DNA from 4 places in the Roseixanthobacter liquoris genome. Region 2 is predicted to be linked to each of the others. Evidence: riboswitches for the same ligand, from Rfam matches in the RefSeq annotation. Region 2 holds a riboswitch; each other region holds the start of a gene.
What was found. A riboswitch is a leader RNA that binds a small molecule or an ion and turns the genes downstream of it on or off. The one in region 2 is predicted to bind cobalamin.
Positions count from the first base shown of each region.

Region 1: it holds a riboswitch for cobalamin, as region 2 does, so the genes downstream of both, V5F84_RS03610 (TonB-dependent receptor plug domain-containing protein) here and V5F84_RS19550 (DUF1636 family protein) in region 2, are expected to answer to the same signal.
Region 3: it holds a riboswitch for cobalamin, as region 2 does, so the genes downstream of both, V5F84_RS06095 (CbtB domain-containing protein) here and V5F84_RS19550 (DUF1636 family protein) in region 2, are expected to answer to the same signal.
Region 4: it holds a riboswitch for cobalamin, as region 2 does, so the genes downstream of both, cobU (bifunctional adenosylcobinamide kinase/adenosylcobinamide-phosphate guanylyltransferase) here and V5F84_RS19550 (DUF1636 family protein) in region 2, are expected to answer to the same signal.

Region 1 is NZ_CM195537.1:806,277-809,464, forward strand. It holds gene V5F84_RS03610 (TonB-dependent receptor plug domain-containing protein) at 1-1,647, opposite strand, end outside; cobalamin riboswitch at 1,755-1,964, opposite strand; gene panE (2-dehydropantoate 2-reductase) at 2,011-2,931, opposite strand; gene V5F84_RS03620 (MATE family efflux transporter) at 2,995-3,188, opposite strand, start outside.
Region 2 is NZ_CM195537.1:4,329,975-4,333,162, reverse strand. It holds gene cobW (cobalamin biosynthesis protein CobW) at 1-570, opposite strand, end outside; gene V5F84_RS19550 (DUF1636 family protein) at 567-1,085, opposite strand; cobalamin riboswitch at 1,161-1,393, opposite strand; gene V5F84_RS19545 (hypothetical protein) at 1,662-1,787, opposite strand; gene cmk ((d)CMP kinase) at 2,870-3,188, opposite strand, start outside.
Region 3 is NZ_CM195537.1:1,346,295-1,349,482, forward strand. It holds gene V5F84_RS06085 (NAD-dependent formate dehydrogenase) at 1-1,032, shown strand, start outside; gene V5F84_RS06090 (histidine phosphatase family protein) at 1,250-1,834, opposite strand; adenosylcobalamin (AdoCbl) riboswitch at 1,945-2,098, shown strand; gene V5F84_RS06095 (CbtB domain-containing protein) at 2,099-2,335, shown strand; gene V5F84_RS06100 (CbtA family protein) at 2,348-3,188, shown strand, end outside.
Region 4 is NZ_CM195537.1:3,009,469-3,012,656, reverse strand. It holds gene rfaD (ADP-glyceromanno-heptose 6-epimerase) at 1-21, shown strand, start outside; gene rfaE1 (D-glycero-beta-D-manno-heptose-7-phosphate kinase) at 76-1,515, shown strand; cobalamin riboswitch at 1,555-1,745, shown strand; gene cobU (bifunctional adenosylcobinamide kinase/adenosylcobinamide-phosphate guanylyltransferase) at 1,866-2,408, shown strand; gene cobO (cob(I)yrinic acid a,c-diamide adenosyltransferase) at 2,405-3,034, shown strand; gene V5F84_RS13470 (cobyric acid synthase) at 3,034-3,188, shown strand, end outside.

The sequences.
Region 1 (3,188 bases), 1.3 Mb from region 2:
CGGCATGTAGCCCACCGCCTCGGTATAGGTGTAGTCCACCCTCAGCTTCAGCCGGTCGGTGACCGCGAAGGCGACGAAGGTTTCCGCGCCCTGCGTCGTCGCGCTGGAGATGTTGACGTTCTGGTACGAGACCGGGTCGTAACTGATGAGGTTGGTGATGTCGTTGTGGAAATAGGTGGCGCCGAAGGTCACCCGCCCGCCGAACGCCTCCTGCTCGAAGCCGGCGTCATAGCCCGTGCTTTCCTCCGGCTTCAGCCCCGCATTGCCGTAGACGGGAGCGTAGAGCTGATACAGCGAGGGCGCCTTGAAGCCGGTGCCGTAGCTGGCTTTCAGCTTGGTCCCCGTCTCGGGAATGAGAATGCCCGGCGCGAGGCGGTAGGTGGAATGGTCGCCGAACGTATCGTCGCTGTCGAAGCGGATGTTGGCGGCGCCGAAGAACCGATCCCCCAGCTTCCCCTGGAGTTCCGCATAGGCGCCGGTGTCGCCGGTGCTGGCGGAAAGGTCGGTGTATTGGGTCGACGAGGTCATCGCCTCGTTGCGCCGCTCCACGCCCACCAGAAGGTTCTGTCCGGGGGCGAAGGCGAGGTTCGAGCGCAGATAATAGGTCTGCCGGTCGCCCTCATATTGGCCGTTCACATCGGCATTCGGCCCGGTGGTGGGGTTTGAGGTGGTCATGGCGCTGACGCCGAAGGTGGTGTTCAGCGCGCCGTCGAGGGCGGTCCACACCCCTTCCCCCTTGGTGAAGAACATGCTGGCAAGGCTCGTGGAGCGCTCGGCCGCGGGAAGGCCCTCGTACAGCGGCGGGGGATAGACATCCGGCGTGTAGGCGAGCCGGCTGTCGATGTAGCGGGCGATAAAATTGACTGCGAACGCATCGCTCATCTGGAAATCGAGGCGGGTCGAATAGGTCCAGTTGTCATAGGCGTTCGGGTTGATCGGATAACCGGGCGGCACGATGCCGGGCGGCGTCACCGGGATTTCCGTCGAGGAAAAATGGGTGACGTTGAAGGAATAGCCGACCTTTTCCGTCGAGCCGCTGAGGGCCGCAGCCTGGTTGAAGGTGCCGAGCGCGCCGCCTTCCACATAGCCGAACACCTTCGCCGGCCCCTCGCCCTTCTTGGTGGTGATCGAGATCACGCCGCCGATGGCGTCCGAGCCGTAGAGGCCGCTCTGGGGGCCGCGCAGCACCTCGATGCGGGCAAGGTCGGTGGCGAGCAATTGGCCGAAATCGAAGGCGCCGTTGGGGGTCGAGGGATTGCCCGCGTCGATGCCGTCCACCAGCACCTTCACATGGTTGGAATTGGTGCCGCGGATAAACACCGAGGTCTGCCCGCCGGGGCCGCCGGTCTGCACCACATTCAGCCCCGGAAGCGACTGGAGCACTTGGGGAACCGTGCGCAATTGCTGGCGGTCGATATCCTCGGCGGTGACCACGCTGACGGAGGAGGCCACCTGGTCCGCCGGCGTCGGCAGGCCGGTGGCGCTCACCACCACCTCGGGCAGGTCGATGGATTGCGGGGCGCCGCCGCCGGGCATCGATTGGGCGCAGGCCCATTCGGAGGCCGATGAAAGCAGCAGCGCTGCGACGACGGATCGGCCGGCGGCGCGCGCGGCGCCGCGTGGAAGGAAAACAGGAACGGAAAGCATAAATGCCTCAGCGGGACGAGTGGTCCGTCACCGCGAACGAGGCCTCCGCGCGACGCAAGCGCCGCAGGGAACAACCACCATCAGGACACCCCGCCCAATGTGCTCGCGCGTGACCACGGCTGACGGCAGGTCTCCTGGCTCGCGGGTCAGCGTCCGTATCGTCGCCTTCCCAGGCCAAAGGCCCAGTGGCTGATGACGATGGACTCGCCGCTTACAGTTGCGGGGGCAGCCGCGGCTTCGACCAGCGCTTGTTTCCAGGCGCCGACTCACCGCGTTCCCTTTTGATCCCCAAGGGGAACCGTCGCCGTAACCGTAGACGCAGGGCGCTCGGACCGTCAAGCGGCATGGGCCGGGCTGTGCGCCTCAGCCCGGCGCGCGCCGGTTCTCGTACAGCTTCAGCGCAACGCCAACCGCCTCCAGCAGCGGCACCGGAAGCGCGAACGCCCGGGCGCGCGCGGCGAGGTCGCCGATGATCTGGTCGGCTTCCACCGGATAGCCCTGGCTCAGGTCGCGATACAGGGAGGAGGTCATGGGCGAGCCGTCCGCCGTCAGCTGCGCCTGTGTCCAGGCGAGGAAGGCGGGACGCGGGCCGTATCCCGCCGCCTGCGCGATGGCGGCGCATTCGCCGACGATGGCGAGCGCGACGGCCTTGCCGCCCGCGGCGGCCACGTCCCCGATGCTGCCGCGCATCAGGCAGGTGGTGGCGCCGAGGCTCGCGAGGAAGACCCATTTCTCCCACATGTCGAGCAGGATGGTGTCCGAGAGGCGGGCGTCGAAGCCGGCGCCCTGCATCACTGCGTCCAGGGCGGTGATGCGCGGCGAGCGCGTGCCGTCGGTTTCGCCATAGGTCAGTTCGTGCAGCGGGCTCATCTGCACGATGCGCCCCTCCTCATCGATCCGGCCCATGATCTTGCAGACGCCGCCGAGCAGCCGTTCCGCCCCGAAGCGCGCGGCGAGCACATCCAGGTGCCTCATGCCGTTGAGCACCGGCAGGATCATGGTATCGGGTCCGATGGCCGGAGCGACGTCGGCCAGCGCCGCATCGAGGGCGAACGCCTTCACCGAGAGCAGGACGAGGTCATAGGGCCGGGCGATCTCATCGGCAGTCACGATGGCGGGGTGAAGCGTCGCACCGCCGTGAGGGCTGACGATCTCAAGCCCGCGCTCGCGCAGGCGCGCCGCGCGGCTCGGGCGGACCAGGAAGGTCACGTCCCGTCCCGCCTGCGCGAGGCGACCGCCGAAATAGCCGCCGGTCGCGCCGGCACCAACCACGAGAATGCGCATCATGTGCTCCGATGAACCGGCCCGGTGGGGCGCGATCAGGGTGAAACCGTGAAAATAATGCCTTCAGCGAAACCAGGAACCCGAGGCGACGGAGACGCCGACCACGGCACCATAGGCTAACAGCCCGAAGGCATAGACCGCGAACAGCCAGAGCAGGGAGCCGGTGGCCGCAAGCACCAGCGCGCCGCCGACGGTCGCGATGATCATCCGCAGCAGGCTGGCGAGGAGCGGCCAGCCGAGCCGGCCCGCGCCCTGGG
Region 2 (3,188 bases):
GTCCAGCAGGTCCGCCTTGGAGAGGATGATCAGATCGGCGCAGGCGATCTGGTCCTCGAACACTTCTTCCACCGGGTCGTCATGGTCGAGCGTGTCGTCGGCGGCGCGCTGGGCGGCGAGGGCGGCCATGTCGTCGGCGACCCGGCCGGCGGCGAGCGCCGGGCCGTCCACCACCGCCACCACGCCGTCCACCGTGACGCGGCTCTTGATCGCTGGCCATTGGAACGCCTGCACCAGGGGCTTGGGCAGGGCAAGGCCGGAGGTCTCGATCAGGATGTGGTCCACGCGCGGCGTGCGGGACAAGATGAGGTCCAGCGCCGGCACGAAATCGTCCGCCACGGTGCAGCACAGGCAGCCGTTGGCCAGCTCGACGATATTATCCTCCGGGCAGCTCTCGATGCCGCAGCCCTTCAGAATCTCCCCGTCGATGCCCACGTCGCCGAACTCGTTGACGATCACGGCGAGGCGCTTGCCCTGGGCATTCTCCAGGATGTGGCGGATCAGGGTGGTCTTCCCCGCGCCGAGGAAGCCGGTGACGATGGTGCAGGGGATGCGGGCGAGAGAGGTCATCGCTGGTCCTCGGAAAAGCTCATGGGAGGGATGCGGGCGATCATGCCGCGCTTGAGGCTGTCGGGGCGTCCGCGCCAGGGCAGGATGCCGTCGGTGGAGGTGGCGAAGAGCGCGGCACCGGTCAAAAGGTCGGCGGCGCTGTCGGGGGAAAGATCGCCGAACACGTAGGACCATCCGCCGGTGCGCACCAAGGCGGCGGAGAGCGCGCGCTTGCAATTGGAGAGGCAGCGCACCTCCTTCACCGCGATCGCGCCGGCGGCGCCGGTTGCCCCACCATTGGCCGCGGCAAGGATCGCGTCCCGCGCGAGCGCCGCGCCGGCCGGGTCGGCCTGCGGGTCGGCGCCGGCGAGGCGGCAGGTGGTGCAGACGAACAGGGTCACGGCGGGAATGCTGGCGACGCGCAGGGTTTCGCGCGCCGGCGCCTCGGCGGGGCGGCCGCTTCGCGCCGTCGTGTCGCCTTGCACCGTCGTGTCGCTCGCCGCGAAAGGCGCATCGTCGTTGGCAGGTCGCTCCACGCCGCTTTCCATGGGTGCGCGCGGCCCGCAACCGCGTGCCACAGAAGAATCGCCATGCCAGGGCACCCCGCCCGGCGCGCGTTCCTGTCGGTGGCAGGTCTCCTGGCTCGCGGATCGCCGTTCGCGGCCGCCTTCCCGGAAGCGGCGCAAGGCCCGTCTCCCAGTGGCTTTTCGGCCGGAACTCACCGCCTACAGTTGCGGGGGCAGCTGCGGCTATCGCCCGGAAAACCCGGACGCGACCGCATTCCCTTTTCACCCGGCGGAAGCGGCAAGCCGCCCGAACCGGGACCATCGACGCCGACACTTAAGAGCCGCTCCGGCGCGAAGTCAATGAAGCGGGGGGCCGCGCCTCAGCCGGCCGGGGTCGATCGACACGCCGCGCCCCGGTCGCCGCCGCTTTCCTCCTCCCCCCTTGAGGGGAAGGGCAGGGTGGGGGGTATCTCCCCGCTGGCCTTTGCGGGGAAGGTGTGGTGCCGGCGGCGCCGGACCTCTCCTCCGACATCCCCCGACACCCCCCTCCCCAGCCCTCCCCCGCAAGGGGGGAGGGGGACCGGTTCGGCGGGACGTCGATTCGCCTCAGGCGCCCGTCTGTCCACCGGGGGGCGCCCGCCGGCCGGCGATGATCTCCAAAGCGGCGGCCAGCGCCGTCTCGAAGGCGATCGCTGCCGCGTCACGGCATTCCCGCAGAATGGGGAGCCACATCGAGCGGTGCCGCTGCTCCCTCCCGCCTTGAGGGGGAGGGCAGGGTGGGGGGTATCTCCCCGCTGTCCTTGCGGGGGAGGTGTGGTACCGGCGGCGCCGGACCCCTCCCCCGGCACCCCCCTCCCCAGCCCTCCCCCGCAAGGGGGGAGGGGGACCGGTTCGGCGGGACGTCGATTCGCCTCAGGGGCCCGTCTGTCCACCGGCTGGCGTCCGCCGGCCGGCGATGATCTCCAAAGCGGCGGCCAGCGCCTCCGCGAACGCGATCGCTGCCGCGTCATGGCATTCCCGCAGAATGGGGAGCCACATCGAGCGGTGCCGCTCCCTCCCGCCTTGAGGGGGAGGGCAGGGTGGGGGGTATCTCCCCGCTGTCCGGGAGGTGTGGTACCGGCGGCGCCGGACCTCTCCCCCGACACCCCCCTCCCCAGCCCTCCCCCTCAAGGGGGGAGGGGGACCGGTTCGGCGGGATGTGGTTTCGCCTCAGGCGCCGGTCTGTTCACCGGCTGGCGCCGGCCGGCCGGCGATGATCTCCAAAGCGGCGGCCAGCGCCTCCGCGAACGCGATCGCTGCCGCGTCACGGCATTTCCGCAGAGTGGGGAATCGCATGGAGCGGTGCCGCTGTCTCCCTCCCCCCTTGAGGGGGAGGGCAGGGTGGGGGGTATCTCCCCGCTGGCCGGGCGGGGGAGGTGTGGTACCGGCGGCGGCGGACCCTCCCCCGACACCCCCCTCCCCATCCCTCCCCCGCAAGGGGGGAGGGGGACCGGTTCGGCGGGACGTCGATTCGCCTCAGGCGCCCGTCTGTCCACCGGGGGGGCGCCCGCCGGCCGGCGATGATCTCCAAAGCGGCCAGCGCCTCCGCGAACGCGATCGCTGCCGCGTCATGGCATCCCACGGAACGGGGAATCGCATGGAGCGGTGCCGCTGTCTCCCTCCCCCCTTGAGGGGGAGGGCAGGGTGGGGGGTATCTCCCCGCTGTCCTTGCGGGCGTGAGGCGGGCGGCGCCGGCCCCCCCTCCCGACACCCCCCTCCCCAGCCCTCCCCCGCAAGGGGGGAGGGGGACCGGTTCGGCGGGATGTGGTTTCGCCTCAGGCGCCGGTCTGTTCACCGGCTGGCGCCGGCCGGCCGGCGATGATCTCCAAAGCGGCGGCCAGCGCCTCCTCCACCCCGAGATGGGTGGTGTCCAGCAGCACCGCGTCCTGCGCCATCGTGAGCGGGGCGGCGGCGCGGTGCGAATCGCGGGCGTCGCGCTTGTGGATGTCGGCCAGCACGTCCTCGAACGCGATATCGCACTGGTGTTCCAGCAATTCGCGATGGCGGCGGGTGGCGCGCACGTCCGCCGAGGCGGTGACGAACAGCTTCACCGGGGCATCGGGACAGATCACCGTGCCGATGTCGCGCCCGTCC
Region 3 (3,188 bases), 1.9 Mb from region 2:
GGCCTGCGCAAATATCTGGAATCCCTCGGCCACACCCTGGTCGTGACCTCCTCCAAGGACGGCCCCGACAGCGTGCTGGAACGCGAGCTGCACGACGCCGAGGTGGTGATCTCCCAGCCCTTCTGGCCGGCCTATCTCACCAAAGAGCGCATCGCCAAGGCGCCCAAGCTGAAGCTGGCTCTCACCGCCGGCATCGGCTCCGACCATGTGGACCTGCAAGCCGCCATCGACGCCAAGGTCACGGTCGCCGAGGTCACCTATTGCAATTCCATCAGCGTCGCCGAGCACGTGGTGATGATGATCCTCGGCCTCGTGCGCAATTATCTCCCCTCCCACGACTGGGTGCGCAAGGGCGGCTGGAACATCGCCGATTGCGTCGCGCGCTCCTATGACGTGGAAGGCATGCATGTGGGCACGGTGGCCGCCGGCCGCATCGGCCTTGCGGTGCTGCGGCGCCTCAAGCCGTTCGACATGCACCTGCATTATACCGACCGCCACCGCCTGCCGGCCGAGGTGGAGGCCGAGCTGAACCTCACCTGGCATGCCAGCCGCGAGAAGATGTACGGCGTGTGCGACGTGGTCACGCTGAACTGCCCGCTGCATCCCGAGACCGAGCACATGATCAATGAGGAGACGCTGAAGCTGTTCAAGCGCGGCGCCTATCTGGTCAACACGGCGCGCGGAAAACTGTGCGACCGCGACGCCATCGTGCGCGCGCTCGAAGGCGGCCAGCTCGCCGGCTATGCGGGCGACGTGTGGTTCCCGCAGCCGGCGCCGCAGGACCACCCCTGGCGGACCATGCCGCACCACGGCATGACGCCCCACATCTCCGGCACCTCGCTCTCCGCCCAGACGCGCTATGCGGCGGGCACGCGCGAGATCCTGGAATGCTATTTCGAGGGCCGGCCGATCCGCGACGAATATCTGATCGTGGACGGCGGCAAGCTCGCCGGCGTGGGGGCTCATTCCTACAGCGCCGGCAATGCCACCGGCGGTTCGGAAGAGGCGGCCAAGTTCAAGAAGGCCGGCTGATGCGAGGACCCGATCCGATCAGGCCGAAATAGTCCGGCGGCGCCGGGTTTGCGGCGCCGCCGGCCCTTGGGTGTTCTTTTTCCTCTTTCCTCCCCGCCTTGCCGGGGCGCGCGGCATGTCATTGCGCCGCGCGGGAGGGACCGCGTGGCGCGTGTCGCTCGCGGGCCTTCCCGCCCGGTGTGCCGCCCGCTCCGGCATCTTTCCCCATCGCGGCGCGTCAGGCGTCGGGCGCCTCGTCCAAAGGCTGGCCCAGGGTGCGCAGGGTCCAGCGCCGTCCGTCGGTGCGCAGGTCGGTCAGGCTCAGCGGGGCGATGTCGATCTGCCAGAAGGCCGCTGCCGGGGCATCGAGCAGGCGCACCAGCACGGCGCGGATCGGTGCGGCGTGGGTGCACGCGATCAGATGGCCATGGCCCCCGCGCTGGGCGTCGAGCCATTCTCCCATGCGGGCCAGCAGGGCCTCGAGCGATTCGCCGCCATGGGGAGCGGCCCCCGGCGCGCCGCGCCACAGGGCGAGCGCGCCGGGATAGGCGGAGTCCACCTCGGCGAAGGTGAGGCCGGCCCAATGCCCACACTCCCAGTCCCGCAGATCCCCATCGGCCTCGGCCTCCCAGCCCAGGGCCTGCGCGGTCTCGCGGGCGCGCAGGGCCGGCGAGGCGAGCACGCGATCCGGCCGCCGCAGCCGGCCGCGCCAGCTTTGTGTGCGCGCGAGGGCCCGCGGCTCCAGCGGTTCGTCGCGCGCAAAGGCGCCGGCCCGCATGGCGGCGGTCGCACCGTGGCAGATCAGCGTCAGGCGATTGGCCATGGCGACGGGGCAACCTCGCGGCATCGGGCGGGGACAGGGAACGGCGGCCGGCGCGCCGGAAGGTCCCGGTTTGCCACATTGTTTGTTTGACATAACCGGCCGCACGCCAATAGTGTCGATGCTTCGCTGCGGGTGAGGAAGTCGGTGAGAATCCGACACGGTCGCGCCACTGTAAGCGGCAAGCCATTCCGGCTCTGCCGCAAGTCAGACCCGGCCCGCAGGGTTTCGTTCGATTTCGGGACGCGCAATCCCAGGAGACAGATGATGGCCGAGGCCCTTCTTTCCGGTTCCGCCCACGGCGCCCAAGGCGCCACCCAAGCCGGTGCGCAGACGATTTCCGTCAGCGAGCTGCTCCCCTGGGCGGTGTTCGGCGGCTTGCTGATGCTGCTGGCGCTCTATTTCGTCGGCGCCGAGCAGGGCGCGACCTCTCTCATTCCCGGCATGTACGTGCACGAATACCTGCACGACGCCCGCCACCTTCTCGGCTTCCCCTGCCACTGAGGGGGCTTGCACATGGTTGGGTCTCTCCTGCTTCGCGGGATGCTTGTCGGCGTCCTCGCGGGCCTGCTCTCCTTTGGATTCGCGCGCGTCTTCGGTGAACCGGCGGTCGCTCGCGCCATCGCCTTCGAGGAAGCGCATGCGGAAGGGCCGGCGCCCGCCGCCGCTCCCGCATCCCCGGCGGCGACGCCGCATGTCCATGCCGACGGCAGCACGCATATGCATGCCGCCGCCCCGGAACCCGCCGCGGCCGGCCATTCCCACGGCGGCGAGGAAGAACTCGTCAGCCGGTCCACCCAGGCCGGCCTCGGCCTGATGACGGGGATGGTGGTCTATGGCGCCGCCATGGGTGGCATCTTCGCCCTCGTGTTCGCGTTTGCGCTCGGGCGGGTGGGTCCGCTGTCCCCGCGCGCCACGGCGGTGCTGCTGGCGCTGGGCGGATTCCTGGCCATCGTGCTGGTTCCGGCGCTGAAATATCCCGCCAATCCGCCGGCGGTGGGCGATGGGGCGACCATCGGCTTCCGCACCCAGATGTTCTTCCTGATGCTGGCGGCTTCGCTGGTGGCGCTCGCGGGCGCCGTGCTGCTCGCCCGCCGGCTGGCCGCGCGCTATGGCGCCTGGAACGGCACCGTCGCTGCGGGCCTCGCCTATGTGGTGGCGATCGCTTTGGTGCAGGCGGTGCTGCCGACCATCAACGAAGTGCCGGCGGAGTTTTCGGCCGCGCTGCTGTGGGAGTTCCGGATCGCCAATCTGGGCATCCAGGCGGTTCTGTGGGCCACCCTCGGACTGGCCTTCGGCCCGCTCGCCGAGCGCAGCCTGCGCGCCCGCCGCGGCGTCCGCCTCGCTCCGGCAAGTG
Region 4 (3,188 bases), 1.3 Mb from region 2:
CGCGGCCGCAATTCCGCCTGATGCCCGGGACCTTGCACGACCCAACGGCTGATCTTGTCCCAGGATACCGGCACCATGCTCCCTGATACCAAGCCCGGTCCGCTCGCCGTCATCGGCGATGTCATGGTGGATCGCTACATCCTCGGCTCGGTTTCGCGCATCTCGCCCGAGGCGCCGGTGCCCGTCCTCCTGCATGGCGCGGAACGCATCGTGCCGGGCGGGGCGGCGAATGTCGCCGCCAATGCCGCCGCCATGGGCGCGCCGATCCGCCTTGTCGGGCTCGTCGGGGCCGATGGGGAGGCCGACCAGCTGCGCGCCGCGCTCGGCCCCTATGCGCTGATTGATCTCTCCGGCCTGGTCGTCGATGCCACCCGCCCCACCGTCACCAAGACGCGGGTGATGAGCGGGCGCCAGCAGATCGTCCGCATCGATGCCGAGATGTCTTCCCCGCCGTCCGCCGCCGTGGAGGACGCCTTGATCGCCGCCGCAAGCCGCGCCATGGCCGGCTGCCGGGTGGTGGTGCTCTCCGATTATGCCAAGGGCGTGCTCGGCGACCGTGTCGTCGCCGCCGTGCTGGCCGAGGCGCGGACGCTCGGTGTGCCGGTGATCGTCGATCCCAAGCGCCGCACCTTCGAGGCCTATCGCGGCGCGACTTTGGTGACGCCCAACCGGCGCGAATTGAGCGAGGCCACCGGCCTGCCGGACGAGACCGATTCCGACGCCGAGCATGCGGCACAGGCGGCGAGCGCCCAGTTCGGCGGTGATGTGCTGGTGACGCGGGCGGAAAAGGGCATGACGCTCTGGCGCCGCAACGGCACCGTGCTCCATGTGCCGGCCGAGGCGCGCGAGGTGTTCGATGTGTCCGGCGCCGGCGATACGGCGCTGGCCGCGCTCGCCTTGTCGCTGGCCTGCGGCCTCGCCCTGGAAGCGAGCGTTCCGGTCGCCAATGCCGCCGCCGCCATCGCGGTCGCCAAGCTGGGCACGGCGGTGGTGACGCGCGCGGAACTCACCGCCGCCCTGCATCGCTCGGTGCCGCAGCTGGAGCCGGCGGGCGCCCTGGTGGCGCGGGACAAGGCGCGCGCCATCATCGACCGCTGGCGGGCGAGCGGGGCGCGCATCGTCTTCACCAACGGCTGTTTCGATCTGCTGCATCCCGGCCATGTGGGCATGCTGGAAGCGGCGGCAGCCCAGGGCGACCGGCTGGTGGTGGGGCTCAACACCGACGCCTCGGTGCGCCGCCTGAAGGGGCCGACCCGTCCGCTCCAGGATGAGGCGGCGCGCGCGCGGGTGATCGGCGCCATGCGCTGCGTGGATCTGGTGGTCCTGTTCGAGGAGGACACGCCGCTGGAAATCATCACGGCCCTGCTGCCGGACGTGCTGGTGAAGGGGGCGGACTACAAGCCCGAGGATGTGGTCGGCGCCGATATCGTCATCGCCAATGGCGGAAAGCTGGTGCTCGCCGATCTCACGCCCGGCCAATCCACCTCGACGCTGGTTGCGAAAGCCAGAAGCTGAGATCGAGGGGCGGGCGGTTGCGACGCCGGGCGGTGGCCTTATAGTCGGCGCGTCGTCGGTTCCTTCGGGATCAAAAGGGAACGCGGTGCGGGAGGTTTTCTCCTTATGCCGCGGCTGCCCCCGCAACTGTCGGCGGAGAGCAAACCCGCGAACCACTGAGGCCAGCCTCGGGAAGGGCGGGGGCGCACGGATCCGCGAGCCAGGAGACCTGCCGAAGACGCCAAGCCCGTTCATCGGGCGCCACGTGCCGGCTCTCGGTGGGAGGGCCAGGGAGAGGGTTTGATGTTCGGTCGGCCCACGGCGGCCAGGGCGCCGCGTTTCCGTTGCTCTGAGCGCTTCGAGGTTTCGGCTTGAGCGCGATCATCGCCGATGCGCGGGGGCGGATCGTGCTGGTGCTCGGCGGCGCGCGTTCGGGCAAGAGCCGCTATGCCGAGCAGCGGGTGGAAGCGGCCGCGCCGCCCTTCGCTTATGTGGCGACGGCCCAGGCCTTCGACGCCGAAATGAGCGAGCGCATCCGCCTGCACCAGGCGCGGCGCGATGCGCGCTGGATCTCCCACGACGCGCCGTTCGATGCCGCCGATCTCGTCCGGGTCCTGCCGCCCGACACGCCGCTGCTGCTGGATTGCCTCACCTTGTGGCTCACCAACCATATGCTGGCCGAACACGATCTCGCAGCGGAGGAAGATCGCCTCGTCGCGGCGATCACCGCCCGCGCCGGGCTCAGCGTGATGGTGGCCAACGAAGTGGGGCTCGGCATCGTGCCGGACAATGCCCTCGCCCGCCGGTTTCGCGACGCCGCCGGCCGGCTCAACCAGCGCATGGCCGCCCTGGCCCATGAAGTGATCTTCATGGTGGCCGGGCTGCCGATGATCGTGAAGGACACGCCTCGATGAGCGATGAAACCGAAACCGGCCCCGACGCGGCCGAGGCCGCCCGCCATCGGGAAAAAATGGCCAAGCGCAAGGCGGTGCAGGACGCCGAGGTGGCCGGGAAGACCGTGGAGAAGGGCTTGCTGATCGTCCACACCGGGCCGGGCAAGGGCAAGAGCACGGCGGCCTTCGGGCTGGCGCTGCGCATGCTCGGCTATGGCCGCAAAGTGGGCGTCGTGCAATTCATCAAGGGCGCCTGGCACACCGGCGAGAAGGACGCCTTCGCCGCCTTCGGCGATCGCGTGCGCTGGCACACAATGGGCGAGGGCTTCACCTGGGAGACGCAGGACCTCGCCCGCGACACCGCCGCCGCCGCCCGCGCGTTCGACAAGGCCCGCGAACTGCTCGCCGACGAAACCCTCTCCCTGATCGTGCTGGACGAACTGAACATCGCCCTGCGCTACGGCTATCTCGACCTTGCCGACGTGGTGGCGACGCTGAAAGCCCGCCGGGGCGACCTGCATGTCGTCGTCACCGGCCGCAACGCCAAGCCGGAGCTTCTGGAAGCCGCCGACCTCGTGACCGAGATGGGCTTGGTGAAGCATCATTTCTCCGCCGGCGTGAAGGCGCAGGCCGGCATCGAATTCTGATGGCCGCCCGAGCGCTGATGTTCCAGGGCACCGGCTCGGACGTGGGCAAGAGCCTGCTGGTGGCCGGCCTTGCCCGCGCCTTCGCCAATCGCGGCCTGAGCGTGCGACCGTTCAAGCCGCAGAACATGTCGAACAATGCCGCCGTGACCGCCGA